Regions from separate parts of the Bacillus cereus group sp. BfR-BA-01360 genome, predicted to be linked through region 1. Evidence: predicted binding sites of a transcription regulator. Region 1 holds the regulator's gene; each other region holds the start of a gene.

Region 1 (3,580 bases):
ACCGTCTGTTGATAACTCAACGACTGTAGTTGTGACACGGTTAATGAAATAGCGATCATGAGATACGAATAAAAGGGTTCCTGGATAATCAATTAATGCATTTTCCAGAATTTCTTTACTATTTAAATCAAGATGGTTGGTTGGTTCATCGAGAATTAATAAGTTTGCCTTTTGCATCATTAATTTTGCTAGGGCTAATCGAGCTTTTTGCCCACCGCTAAGAGAAGAGACTGGCTTTAATACATCATCACCTGTAAATAAAAAATTACCAAGTAGTGTACGAATTTCTTTTTCTGGCGCTAGCGGATAATCATCCCATAGTTCATCTAACACACGCTTAGATGATGTTAAGTTTGCTTGTTCTTGATCATAATATCCAACAGATACATTTGAACCAAAAGAAATCTCGCCATGTAATGTTTGTAACTTGTTCACAATAGATTTTAATAATGTAGATTTCCCAATTCCATTCGGCCCAACTAGCGCCACGCTATCGCCACGAGTTAAACGCATATTTACATGTTTGATAATAGGATTCTCATCATAGCCAATTGAAACATCTTTTAATTGGAGGACATCATTCCCGCTTTGTTTTTCAATATCGAAATGGAACGAGGCGGATTTGGAATCTCCGACGGGTCTAGTAAGTAATTCCATTCGCTCCAACTGTTTGCGTCGACTTTGCGCTCGCTTCGTTGTAGAGGCGCGTGCAATGTTCTTTTGAACAAAGTCTTCAAGTTTTGCGATCTCTTCTTGTTGTTTCTCGTAGCGTTTCATTTCTTGCTCATATTGTGCAGCTTTTAACTCTAAATATTTACTATAGTTGCCAACATATCGTCTACTTTCTTTATTAGAAATTTCATATACTTGAGTAACAAGTTTATCTAAAAAGTAACGGTCATGAGAAACGATTAAGATCGCACCAGGATATCCTTGTAAGTATTGCTCCAACCACGTTAATGTATCAATATCTAAATGGTTGGTCGGTTCATCTAATATGAGTAAATCAGGGCGCGTTAATAATAATTTTCCAAGAGCTAATCTTGTTTTTTGTCCACCGCTTAATGTGGAAATGGTTGTTTGGTGTGTTTCAGGTGGGAAACCGAGCCCGCTTACAATTGAGCGAATATCAGCTTCATATTGATAACCACCTTGATTTTTATAATCTAACTGTAGTTGATCATACTCACGAAGTAATTTTTCGTAGACGACAGCATTTGAGAAGTTTTCTTCTAATCCCATCTCATGCTCTAACCTTCGCAGTCTTTTCTCCATTTCCTGTAAATGTGTGAAGACAGTTAGCATCTCATCCCAAATTGTTAAAGAAGTTTCTAATCCAGTATTTTGAGCTAGGTAGCCAATTGAAACATCTTTCGGCTTTATTATTTCACCGCTATCATAAGACAATTCTCCAGCGATTATTTTTAATAATGTAGATTTTCCAGCACCGTTTCGGCCGACTAGTGCAATACGGTCTTTTGTTTGAACTTCCAATTTAATATGAGCTAGAATTGTTTCAGCACCATATAATTTTGAAAGCCCATTCACTTGTAATAAAATCAATGTTTTCACCTCAAATAAATTCTTAACTTTGCCAAGTTTATATTTCTCAATCATACTAAAAATAGTGTATAGTTTAAAATAAAGAGAGTTTTTCTTTCTTTCTTTATTATACAAGGAATGTTATAAGTGCTAAACTTTTGTATTTATTCCAAGTATACGAACAAAGATAGGAAGAGAGGAGAGGTTATATGGATCAGCAAAAGATTCCGCAGGCCACAGCCAAAAGATTGCCTCTATACTATCGATTTATCCAAAATTTATCTCTTTCTGGTAAGCAACGTGTTTCATCAGCAGAATTGAGTGAAGCGGTGAAGGTAGATTCCGCAACAATTCGAAGAGATTTCTCATATTTTGGAGCGTTAGGGAAAAAAGGATATGGATATAATGTAAACTATTTATTATCATTTTTCCGTGAAACGCTTGATCAAGATGATATAACACGCGTGGCACTTATTGGAGTAGGGAATTTAGGGACCGCTTTCTTACATTACAATTTCACAAAAAATAATAATACGAAAATTGAAATGGCATTTGATGTCGATGAAGAGAAAGTGGGAAAAGAAATCGGAGGAATTCCTGTATATCATTTGGATGAATTGGAAGAGCGACTAACGAATGATATACAAGTGGCAATACTAACAGTACCTGCTAACGTTGCACAAGCTGTAGCAGATCGATTGGCTTATACAAGTGTACACGGTATTTTGAATTTTACACCGGCACGGTTAAATGTATCAGAAAAAATAAGGATTCATCATATTGATTTAGCAGTAGAATTACAAACGCTTGTTTATTTTCTGAAAAATTATCCACAGTAAAACGCAGAGGAATCCCTCTGCGTTTTACTGTTTTTTCTTTATGAATTTAACTAAAATCAATCGAAGTGCTAGATTAAAGTCAATTGTTGCCATAGCAGCGAACAGTATTGTCCAGATGTTCCAAACAGTATCTGTTGCTTTCATGATAGCAAAGACTACAAAGATGCAGCCAAGAAGGAAATATAGTGCTGCCATGAACAAAGGTGAATTTCTCATGTTAAAAATCCTCCGATAAAGCCTTGCATTTTTTCAGCTTGTTTCATTAGCTCTTGTATTTGTTCGTTATTACTTACGAAAACTTGAACTACTGCGACTACTGTATTCATTCCAACATGAGCCATAATCGGAACGATAATTCGACGCGTTTGCACATATAAAAAGGCAAACACAAGGCCCATAGCAGTGTATATTAATAAGTGTGTAAAATCAAAATGGATAGCAGCAAACACAAGCGAACTAATAATTGCTGCGATAAAGAAGTTGAACTTTTTATATAATGTACCAAATAAAATCTTTCTAAATACAATTTCTTCTAAAATAGGTCCTATTATTGAGATAACAATAAGGAACCATGGAGTCGTTCTTGCAATTTCCATTAAATGTGCGGTATTTTCAGAGCCAGGCTTAATACCTAGTACATGCATCTCGATGACACCTGCAATTGTTTGAGCAAAAAATGCCATAAAGAAGCCAATAAAAATCCAACCAATTGTCGCAGGGATATTCGAGCGTTTTGTATCCAAATGTCTATCGCGAATATCGGTTCTAAGTAATAACAATACAATACATAATGCGATAAAGAAGCTAATAATAGCCCAATGACCGGTTAGAAGTTGAATTTTTTCTTCACCTGTAAATCCTCTATTATCGTATAGACCAGTTTTTGCGAGAAGGGGCAAGCCAATGATTCCTGATAACTGCATAACAATGTATGTAACGACAATCCACCAATATTGTTTTTTCAAGTGGGATAACCATCCTTTCTAATTTTATCTTATGAGATCAGGCCGGATTACATGTAATCAGCCAGTCGAATATTATGTAAGTACTGCTTTTATGAAAAAATTTTATTTAAAAATAAAATAGGAGACAGGAAAAAGGTGTTCGAATAGAGAAAACAACTTATGGTATCTTTCCTATTGTAACATACGATAGGTAGAAACGTTGATTCATATATAGAGTTCTATAAAAAATGATGC
Region 2 (3,580 bases), on a different contig from region 1:
ATCACTTCCCCCTCTCTTAACAATAAGAAGATTATATTCTAAAAAATTTTAAGAATCAACAAGTTTAGACAAAAAAATGTTAGGTTTTATGACACAATAATATAATTATTCCTAACATAACTTACTCCCTAAACAAACTGGACATCATTATGTTTCCTACAATCGAATTGACAAACAAAATTGTTGTAACTATAATGATTACATCACGTTGATAAAACAACCTGATCATAAAACTATCTATCCACCTTTAGATATATAGCTTTACTACTTATTTTATAAAATTTCGGAGGGATTTCTTATGAAAATTGGAATTATCGGAGCAAGTGGAAAAGCTGGAAGCCGTATTATGAAAGAAGCACTTGATCGCGGCCATGAAGTTACTGCAATTGTACGAAACGCATCAAACATTACAGACAAGAATGTAAAAGTATTAGAAAAATCCGTATTCGATCTTACTTCTAACGACCTTCAAACATTCGATGTAGTTGTGAACGCATTTGGTGCGCCAACTGGTAAAGAGCATCTTCACGTTGATGCCGGAAACGTATTAATTGAGGCCATGAAAGGTGCGCCACATACAAAATTAATTGTTGTCGGCGGTGCTGGTAGTCTATTTATAGACGAAGCAAAAACAACACGAGTATTTGAAACACCAGATTTCCCAGCAGAATATCTTCCAACTGCCCAAAATCAAGGCAAAAACCTAGAAATTTTACAACAAACAAACGACATTACTTGGACATTCATTAGCCCTTCTGCTCTATTCGCATTAGGAAAACGTACTGGTTCTTATAAAACTGGTAAAGATCATCTTCTTGTTAACTCAAAAGGCGATAGCTATGTAAGTTATGAAGATTTTGCTGTAGCAACACTTGATGAAATCGAAAATCCAAAACACGAAAACGAACGCTTCACAGTTGTTTCTGAAGCAGAATAATAAAGGGAATTTTTGAATCAACAGGCACTTTAGCCCCACTAAAGTAAAACTCGCCCCTAAAATCTTGAGGTGGGAGTTTTACTTTTTATTAATATCTTCCACCAAAATCACCATTGTTCTACCACATAACGAATACTCGTTTATCTCTTGTAAGATGTAGATGGTTGATTCGCGATGCTTCATTTTTTTCAGCTCACAGCTACTTCTAAGCTTGATTTTTTCTTACTTCTTTCAAATAGTACAACTGCATTTTGGAGATTGCTGTCTCCTTATGAGCATCCCTTTTTAATTTGAAATCAAAATTCACCAGGCCGTATTTACTTCGAATGAAAATGCGAATTTTTCCGCCCACATTTCCCCTTTGAGGTGGATCAGTTGATTGCGCTTGATAGGTTCCTCTCTTCGCATTCATTTGTTTGAACTGCACATAATCTTTTCTCAATATCTTACTCGCATCAAACGCCCCTTCATTCTTTTTATGTAGCACGCGAACTATCATCAAAAAAAGGGAAAATGAACAAAACTTACTCATTTTTCCCTTTTCTTCTCTATATTCGACTATGTTTTAAATCATTCGAAAATAAAATGTCTGCCCTCGTCCTTTGTCATCACTAAGTTATGGAATCAAATCCATATAGTTACGAATCATTTTTTATGTTAACATAAGTGTATATAGTATATAATAAAAGATATATATTATACACTTGCCGATAAAGGAACTTTTCTATGATGCGGACAAGTTCATAAATAATAGGTAAGACATTATGATTTTAAATTTCTTCAACTGGAATTAGAAATTTAAGGGCATTTATCTCATTTTGTGAAGCTTTGTATAAAGTTTTGCATTTTTTTGCTGTTCTTACCTATATTCGGGATACTTATTCCACAAAATAAGAGTATTGTTATCGTAAAGGAGAATTGGAGATGCCAGAAACTATCACTCAAACAAAGCCTGAACAAGAATCTGTACAAATTTCTGCTAGCCAAGGACAACTAGATGTACTTGACCAGTTATTAAAACCTGAAGTACAACAATCATTAACTACGCTAGTAGAACAGCTTCCAAAATTAACTGAGCTTGTTAACATTTTAACTAAGTCTTATGATTTCGCACAAACTGTTGCAAATGATGAAGTATTAAAAAGCGACACTGTTGGTGCAATCCAAGAGATTGTAGAACCTGTAAAAGATACTGTGAAAACAATAGCAGCAACTGCTATTGAAGCAAAAGATCGCGCTGAAGAAAGCAATGAAGTTATCGGTCTTTTTGGTTTATTAAAATTATTAAAAGATCCACAAGCACAAAAAATGTTCCGCTTTGTAAATGCTTATCTTCAAATTAGTGCAGAACGTAATAATAAATAATTTATCTTATAACAACAATTAGTAAAGACGGGGGATATCATACTATGTCAAAACAAATTGTCATCTTAGGCGCTGGTTATGGCGGACTTCTTGCCGCTTTAAATGTACGCAAATATTACAGCAAATCAGAAGCACAAGTTACAGTTATTAACCAATATCCAACACACCAAATCATCACAGAACTACACCGCTTAGCAGCAGGTAATATTTCTGAGCAAGCAATTGCAATGCCACTTACGAAACTTTTCAAAGGAAAAGATATCGATCTTAAAATTGCAACAGTTGAATCTTTCTCAGTGGATAAAAAAGAAGTTAAACTAGTTGGCGGCACTACTTTATCTTATGATGCACTTGTAGTTGCTTTAGGAAGTAAAACCGCTTACTTCGGTATTCCAGGATTAGAAGAAAACAGCATGGTATTAAAATCTGCTGACGATGCAAACAAAATCTTTAAACATGTGGAAGAACGCATTCGTGAATACGCAAAAACAAAAAATGAAGCTGATGCGACAATCTTAATCGGCGGTGGCGGATTAACTGGTGTTGAGCTAGTGGGTGAACTTGCTGATGTTATGCCTAAACTTGCAAAAAGCTACGGCGTAAATCCAAAAGAAGTAAAATTACTTCTTGTTGAAGCAGGTCCAAAAATCCTTCCAGTATTACCAGACGATTTAATCGAACGTGCGACAACTAGCCTAGAAGCACGCGGTGTTACATTCTTAACAGGGCTTCCTGTAACAAATGTTGAAGGCAACACAATCGAATTAAAGGACGGTCAAAAAATCGTTGCGAACACATTCGTTTGGACAGGTGGCGTACAAGGTAACCCATTAATTGGCGAATCTGGTCTTGAAGTAAACCGTGGCCGTGCAACTGTTGACGACTACTTACAATCTACTTCTCATAAAAATGTATTCGTTGCTGGAGACAGCGCTGTTGTATTCGGCCCAGAAGGTCGCCCATATCCACCAACTGCACAAATCGCTTGGCAAATGGGTGAACTAATTGGATACAACTTATACGCAGCATTAGAAGGCAAAGCTCTTGAAGAGTTTAAACCAGTAAACTCTGGTACACTTGCAAGCCTAGGACGTAAAGATGCTGTTGCTATTATTGGTGCAAGCTCAACTCCACTTAAAGGCTTACCTGCATCATTAATGAAAGAAGCAAGTAACGTTCGTTACTTATCACACATTAAAGGATTATTCAGCTTAGCTTACTAATCCGTATCGAAGCCTAAATCATACATCTCATGATTTAGGCTTTTTTGTATACATA
Region 3 (3,580 bases), on a different contig from region 1:
CGATAAAAGATACTCTTATCGTTAAATCTTTAACAATTACTGTCATATCCATTTCATTTATTTTCTTTTCCATACTTATTTTAAGCATTACTGAACAAACCCCTCTTTTCATGAGTGCATTCGAAGTTTTTTCGGCATTTGGAACCGTTGGATTAAGCATGGGACTTACACCGCAGCTAACGGTCATTGGAAAATTTATTATTATATTTATGATGTTTTTTGGAAAGATGGGTCCACTAACACTAGCCTTTTCCTTTGCACGTAAAAAGCAAAAAAAAATAAAATATCCAAACGAAGATCTTTTAACAGGTTGACAACCAATTCCATCCCTCATATAATATAACTACAATAACATATCTCCAAAGGGGAGTAGCGTCCAAGAAATAATTCTTGGAAACAAAGTCGTCATTACGTAGAACTTAGTTCTTCCGGCTTTGTTGGCATTTTCATTACATATGTCTAGCAAGACCTTTGCCTACCAACGGCAGAGGTCTTTTTTGCATTCTTTTCCAGATTCTTCTACCGCTGATAGGTAGGAGTATGGGGAAACTAAACTGTGGGGATTTTCGTCACTCGTTTAGGATTTATACAAATGAGAGGAGAATGTGTATGGATGTATCATTACTTTTGGAGTACAGCTGGGTATTACTTATTTTAATTGCATTAGAAGGGATTTTAGCAGCAGATAATGCACTTGTTCTTGCCATTATGGTAAAACATTTACCCGAAGAAAAACGAAAAAAAGCATTATTTTATGGATTAGCTGGTGCTTTCATATTTCGCTTTGGATCACTGTTTATCATTTCTTTCTTAGTTGATGTATGGCAAGTGCAGGCGCTAGGTGCCATTTATTTAATGTTTATTGCAGGTAACCATTTGTTCAAAACTTATATGAGAAAGCATACAAATGAAGAAACGAAGAAAAAAGATGCAAACATAAAGAAAAAACAAGAAAACTTTTGGTGGACGGTATTTAAAGTCGAAGTTGCTGATATCGCATTTGCAGTTGATTCTATTTTAGCTGCTGTTGCATTGGCAATGACTTTACCAAAAACAGGATTAGGTACAATCGGTAGCCTCGATACTGGTCAATTCCTTGTTATTTTTGCCGGCGGTATAATTGGTCTAATCATTATGCGATTTGCTGCTTCTGCTTTCGTACACTTATTAAAACGGAAGCCAGGACTAGAAACAGCTGCCTTCTTGATTGTTGGTTGGGTTGGGGTAAAACTTGCTGTTTACACATTAGCACACCCAACTTTAGGGATTCTCCCTCATTCATTCCCTGAATCTGCTCCATGGAAAATTGGATTCTGGATTGTACTAGTTGGAATTGCAGCTGGTGGTTGGTTCTTCTCCAAAGATACAAAAACAAACACTATACAAAAGAATTTTGATGAAAAAGCGTTGTAATCACAGCGCTTTTTTCATTTATTATACAAGCTTACCCTTCCTACTTTCTCACATAAAGCGCAACTGGAATCAATGGCAATTGTCTCCTATCCTCAACTGACTATGAGCCCTCACTATTCATCTGAATGTCCGCAAATAGTGAATAAATTACATATTAATCCCTATACTCTTTGTTTTAATATGTGTCCCTTTTGTGAAACGTTTCACAATTTTGTTGAAAATGGAATCGAATCCATGTACTTTATTCATATAAAGAGTATTTACACAAAGGAGCGCAATTATTATGCTAGAACACGGATTGACTTACGTTGTAAAACTTGCTCAGAAAAAAAAAGAAATGCTAGACACAAATTTAATGCAATACTTCATTCGTGCTGCACTTGCTGGCGTTTATATCGGCTTTATTATTGTACTATGTTTTAAATTAGGTAATTTCTTCAGTATAGAAAATTCTCCGGCAACTTATTTAGCTGCTTCTATGTTTTTCGGTATTGCACTCGTATTAATCATATACGGTGGCGCTGAATTATTTACAGGAAATACAATGTATTTTACAGTCTCCACTTTAAGAAACAAAACAACTATTTCCGATACATTTCGTAACTGGATTACTTGTTATGCAGGCAATTTAGCAGGGGCATTATTTTTTGCATTATTATTTTATGCAACTGGAATTTTTGAAACAATCGATCATGAACATTTGATGAATAAAGTTGTGGAAATCAAAATGGGAACACCTACCATTCAGCTTTTCTTTAAAGGTATTTTATGTAATTGGCTTGTCTGTTTAGCTTGTTTTCTTCCGTCTCAAGTGAAAGGTGATACAGCCAAAATTCTTGTTATGATGTTCCTTGTTTTTACTTTTTTCCTATCCGGTTATGAGCATAGCATTGCAAACTTATCATTATTTGCATTATCTTTACTATCACCACACTCTGATACAATTAGTTTTGCTGGTGCCATTCACAATTTAATTCCCGTAACACTCGGGAACATCATTGGCGGATCCGTCTTTGTAGGTATGGTATATCATTATTTAACAAGCGGAACAAAAAAAGCTGGTAAAGTTGCTCCTCAAGAGGAAATCATTCCTTTACAAGCTCATATGAAACATTAATGAAAGGGCTGTCCCAAAAGCTCCTTTCAATGACTAACCCCCCACAGAGAAAATGTACTTTCTCTGTGGGGGGGTGTTATTTTTTTGATTTCCTTCCTCAAACAAGCTGTTTTTTTCGCCTGTTTGAGGAAGTTGTAGCCTATGGCAATCAGTTCGTACTAATGCCTAGTCTTGCCTCTGAAACCAAGTCCTAAATATTTAAAATAAAAGCCGATGATCCCCTAACGTACAGGAAATCGGCTTTTTCTATGTGAAAAATTGCTTAGGATACGAAATTCGCGTTTTGTTGATACTCCCCCACTTTCATACTATTTTATTGCGATCGTTTTTTGATCTCCGTCAATAACAGTTAATATATTTTGTTTAATCGTTATTAAAACTTCTATACTACGTAAAAAAAATTCATTCTCATTAATTGCATGTAATTCCATTGGCATTGTATTTGGTAAATATATATATAAGCGATTATTGGGTTGTAATACCACCTCAATCGCATATTCAGGATTCTCTTGTAAATAGTATTTTCCCACATATCCTTCCAATAATTCAGTTGATAAATGTATAGCTTTCAGTTGCTTAGGTTTTTTTGGTAAGATTAATTCATTTGTTTTTAGTGCCTTTTCAATCGCTTCTTCAATCGCTTGTTCGTAGGTTAATCCTTGCTCTTTACTACGTAAAAAGACAAAGATTGTTTTAGATTGAAGAAAAATTTTAAAGGTGGCTGCATAGCCTGGCCAACCACCAGTATGGGACACGCATGTTCCCAGTTGTTCATCTTCATATATCATCCATCCCATACCGTAAGGAAAAGATTGTTCTGCCGAAAGAGTTGATGGAGTAAAAGCTTGTTCAAGCAATTCTTTATTCCAAAGTTGCGCACAAATGACAGCACGCCCTAATTTCCATAAGTCCTCCACCGTTGAATAAATTCCTCCATCACCGGTAATATAATCTAAACAAACAGTATCCCTAGTTTCTTCAAATTCAACAGGCCTAATATGTTTGCCACTATAAACATCATATACATATCCTTGTGCAATTTCACAAGGA
Region 4 (3,580 bases), on a different contig from region 1:
TGGTAGAGCAACTGACTTGTAATCAGTAGGTTGGGGGTTCAAGTCCTCTAGCCGGCACCATTTTCAAAATGAGCCATTAGCTCAGTTGGTAGAGCATCTGACTTTTAATCAGAGGGTCGAAGGTTCGAGTCCTTCATGGCTCACCATTTACAATTTTATGCGGGTGTAGTTTAGTGGTAAAACAAGAGCCTTCCAAGCTCTGGTCGAGAGTTCGATTCTCTTCACCCGCTTTTTCTTCTGTGGGCCTATAGCTCAGCTGGTTAGAGCGCACGCCTGATAAGCGTGAGGTCGATGGTTCAAGTCCATTTAGGCCCACCATTATTCCGCAGTAGCTCAGTGGTAGAGCTATCGGCTGTTAACCGATCGGTCGTAGGTTCGAGTCCTACCTGCGGAGCCATTATAGAGAAGTACCCAAGAGGCTCAAGGGGCTCCCCTGCTAAGGGAGTAGGTCGCTAACGCGGCGCGAGGGTTCGAATCCCTTCTTCTCTGCCAGAAATTTGGCCCGTTGGTCAAGTGGTTAAGACACCGCCCTTTCACGGCGGTAACACGGGTTCGAATCCCGTACGGGTCATATGAAAGAGATAGCATTATGCTATCTCTTTTTTCATGTTTCTGAAATAGTAAAAATATAATAATGGTTAATAGTATAAAACATATACTACTTAATATCATACAAAAGATCATTATGCTAAGTTTTTTGGCTTTAACTGCTAAGAGTGAAGCGATGATACATCCAACATCGATTATAGAAAATAAAGTAAAACTTTAATCAGTGGGGGGGCTTCATCCCTCGCTGATTATGGGCCCTCACCAATCGGGCTGTTACGGGCAGCCCTACTCCCACCTATCTTCCTTGCTGCTCTCTGAATCTTGAGGTGGGAGTCTTACTACCCTGAAATAGCGGGATCAAATAATTAAGGTCCATAGATTTAATCTTGTTATAAAAAATATTAGCAATGTAGCAATTATTAAAGAAATACTCCAAAGAATAGGAATGGTTATTGTTTTGCTCTCTTACGAATTCCTCATTATTTCACCTCATTTTTATTGTATCAAATCTAATTACTTGCAGACTATTGAGAAGAAATGGAATATCAAGTAGGGATTCCATAAAGAACATAAGCTTTGGAAGGTATCGAGATCGTGCAGGTAAGGAGAAAAAGAAGTATATGTATATACTAATTGTTTTTTTACAATTAGCAGGCAGATCGAAAAAATGGAATTGATTTCATGGGTAATAGTATAACTTTCTACTATGTGTGAAAAAGTTCACAAATAGGTCATAATTTGTGAACTTTTTCACAATTACTTATGCTACAATATGAGTGTAAGGAAGTTAAACAACATTAAATTAGTACTTTAATTAATTATTAAAACAACAATAATAAATGTTAGTCATAGAGAGGGGAATTCACAATGAAAAAAGGCATTAATCGTGTAGTATTAGTAGGAACAGGAGCTGTAGGTTGTAGTTACGCTTATTCCATGATTAACCAAGGTGTAGCTGAAGAATTCGTGCTTGTAGATGTGAATGAAGCAAAGGCAGAAGGAGAAGCGATGGACTTAAGCCATGCGGTACCATTTGCTCCATCACCAACAAAGATTTGGAAAGGTAGCTATGAAGATTGTAAGGATGCTGACATTGTCTGTATCACAGCTGGATTACCACAAAAACCAGGTGAAACTCGTTTAGATTTAGTGGAGAAAAATGCAAAAATCTTTAAGCAAATTGTTCGTAGTATTATGGATACTGGTTTCGATGGGATTTTCTTAATCGCAACTAACCCAGTTGATATTTTAACTTATGTAACTTGGAAAGAATCTGGATTACCAAAAGAGCGTGTAATTGGTTCTGGTACAACTCTTGACTCTGCTCGTTTCCGCTACATGTTGGGTGATTACTTCGATGTGGATCCACGCAATGTTCATGCATATATCATTGGGGAACATGGTGATACTGAACTTCCAGTTTGGAGTCATGCGACAATAGGTGTTCAAAAAATTGAAAAAATTATGTCTGATAACAAAGAAAAATACAGCCAAAAAGATTTAGAAGATATCTTTGTCAATGTTCGTGATGCTGCTTATCATATCATCGAGCGTAAAGGCGCAACTTACTATGGAATCGGTATGTCACTACTTCGTGTAACAAAAGCAATTTTAAACAACGAGAACAGCGTATTAACTGTATCTGCATACCTTGAAGGCCAATATGGTGAGAAAGATGCTTATGTAGGTGTTCCTGCTATTATTAATCGTCAAGGTGTACGTGAAATTGTTGAGCTCGAGTTGAATGAAGAAGAAAAAGCAAAATTCGCTCATTCTGTAAAAGTATTGAAAGAAACAATGGCACCAGTATTATAAGATAGTTAATAACTGATTTAGAAGCGGGGAACTGCTTCCTGCTTCTAAATTTTATATAAATTCCTTTTCTAGTTCTTGTTGTATATCCCCAAAATATATCCCTTTTTGCTGGAGAAGGATAAAAAAGAGTCCGCCCAAAAGTTATACTTTTGGGCGGACTCTTTTTTTAATAGTTAATGAAGTGACGCAATTTGTTGAAATTGCCGATATATCCTAATCATTTCTTCTCAATCATTAAAGCGTTTTCGGAAAATGTTCGTCAAATTTCGATATATTTCCTTATAAGGTGATGTTTTTTCTCTCAAATGTTATGAAAAAACGGATATTTATTTCAAAAGGAACAAGGATATTTCATCCCTATAGCGAATGTTGAATGTATTGAAAAATTCTGTCATCTTCGTGAGGTGAACATATTGCGTGCCATACATTGTTTAGAAGAAAGGTTAGAACAATTTCATACAGAGAAATGTTATGAGAGCTATCAAATATTTGGAGCACATCTTGCAGTAGAAAATGGAGTGCATGGTGTAAGTTTTACTGTATGGGCTCCTCGTGCTAAAAATCTAAGTGTTGTTGGAGATTTTAATGAATGGAATGAAAAGCAACATAGGATGCAAAAAGTGACAGAAGCGGGGATTTGGTCGCTATTTATTCCTCAAATAGAAGAAAAAGAAATATATAAATATGCTATTGAGACCATCAATGGCGAAGTGATTTTGAAAGCAGATCCTTATGCAACATATGCAGAAGTAAGACCAAATACGGCATCTGTTATTTTGGATATAGAGGGATACGAATGGAATGATAAAAATTGGTTTCGTAAAAAGAAAAAAAAGTCAGTTTATAAAGAAGCAATGGCAATTTATGAATTGCATTTTGGATCATGGAAAAAGAAAGAAGATGGTTCTTTATACTCATATCGTGAAATGGCAGAGGAATTGATTCCTTATATGGTAAATCATCATTTTACTCATATTGAGATTATGCCGCTTGTTGAGCATCCATATGATCGGTCATGGGGATATCAAGGGACGGGATACTATGCAGTGACAAGTCGTTTCGGCACGCCGCATGATTTTATGTATTTTGTCGATGAATGTCATAAATATGGAATCGGTGTCATTTTAGATTGGGTACCAGGGCATTTTTGCAAAGATGCTCATGGCTTATATTTATTCGATGGAACACCAACCTATGAATATAGAGATTTAGATGT

Evidence for each region. The regulator Rex, encoded in region 1, represses fermentation and respiration genes when NADH is low (regulators of the CRP and FNR family bind a similar motif). The targets are predictions, from matches to a motif close to TTGTGAAATATTTCACAA.
Region 2: a site for Rex is predicted at 1,756-1,773, ahead of MR056_RS12875 (DUF1641 domain-containing protein). Genes of this name have one in related genera too.
Region 3: a site for Rex is predicted at 1,605-1,622, ahead of MR056_RS03855 (formate/nitrite transporter family protein). Genes of this name have one in related genera too.
Region 4: a site for Rex is predicted at 1,288-1,305, ahead of MR056_RS10445 (L-lactate dehydrogenase). Genes of this name have one in related genera too.

The regions. Positions count from the first base shown of each region.
Region 1 covers NZ_JAKUFV010000037.1:8,556-12,135, reverse strand. The annotation lists gene MR056_RS20850 (ABC-F family ATP-binding cassette domain-containing protein) at 1-1,563, opposite strand, end outside; gene MR056_RS20845 (redox-sensing transcriptional repressor Rex) at 1,752-2,381, shown strand; gene MR056_RS20840 (YdiK family protein) at 2,406-2,597, opposite strand; gene MR056_RS20835 (CPBP family intramembrane glutamic endopeptidase) at 2,594-3,346, opposite strand.
Region 2 covers NZ_JAKUFV010000012.1:77,721-81,300, reverse strand. The annotation lists gene MR056_RS12885 (NAD(P)-dependent oxidoreductase) at 299-937, shown strand; gene MR056_RS12880 (hypothetical protein) at 1,143-1,469, opposite strand; gene MR056_RS12875 (DUF1641 domain-containing protein) at 1,862-2,302, shown strand; gene MR056_RS12870 (NAD(P)/FAD-dependent oxidoreductase) at 2,347-3,525, shown strand.
Region 3 covers NZ_JAKUFV010000003.1:49,161-52,740, reverse strand. The annotation lists gene MR056_RS03865 (TrkH family potassium uptake protein) at 1-314, shown strand, start outside; yybP-ykoY riboswitch at 353-527, shown strand; gene MR056_RS03860 (TerC family protein) at 610-1,413, shown strand; gene MR056_RS03855 (formate/nitrite transporter family protein) at 1,697-2,530, shown strand; gene MR056_RS03850 (serine hydrolase domain-containing protein) at 2,839-3,580, opposite strand, start outside.
Region 4 covers NZ_JAKUFV010000009.1:834-4,413, forward strand. The annotation lists tRNA gene MR056_RS10410 (tRNA-Thr) at 1-60, shown strand, start outside; tRNA gene MR056_RS10415 (tRNA-Lys) at 71-146, shown strand; tRNA gene MR056_RS10420 (tRNA-Gly) at 160-230, shown strand; tRNA gene MR056_RS10425 (tRNA-Ile) at 242-318, shown strand; tRNA gene MR056_RS10430 (tRNA-Asn) at 323-397, shown strand; tRNA gene MR056_RS10435 (tRNA-Ser) at 402-492, shown strand; tRNA gene MR056_RS10440 (tRNA-Glu) at 500-571, shown strand; gene MR056_RS10445 (L-lactate dehydrogenase) at 1,417-2,364, shown strand; gene glgB (1,4-alpha-glucan branching protein GlgB) at 2,778-3,580, shown strand, end outside.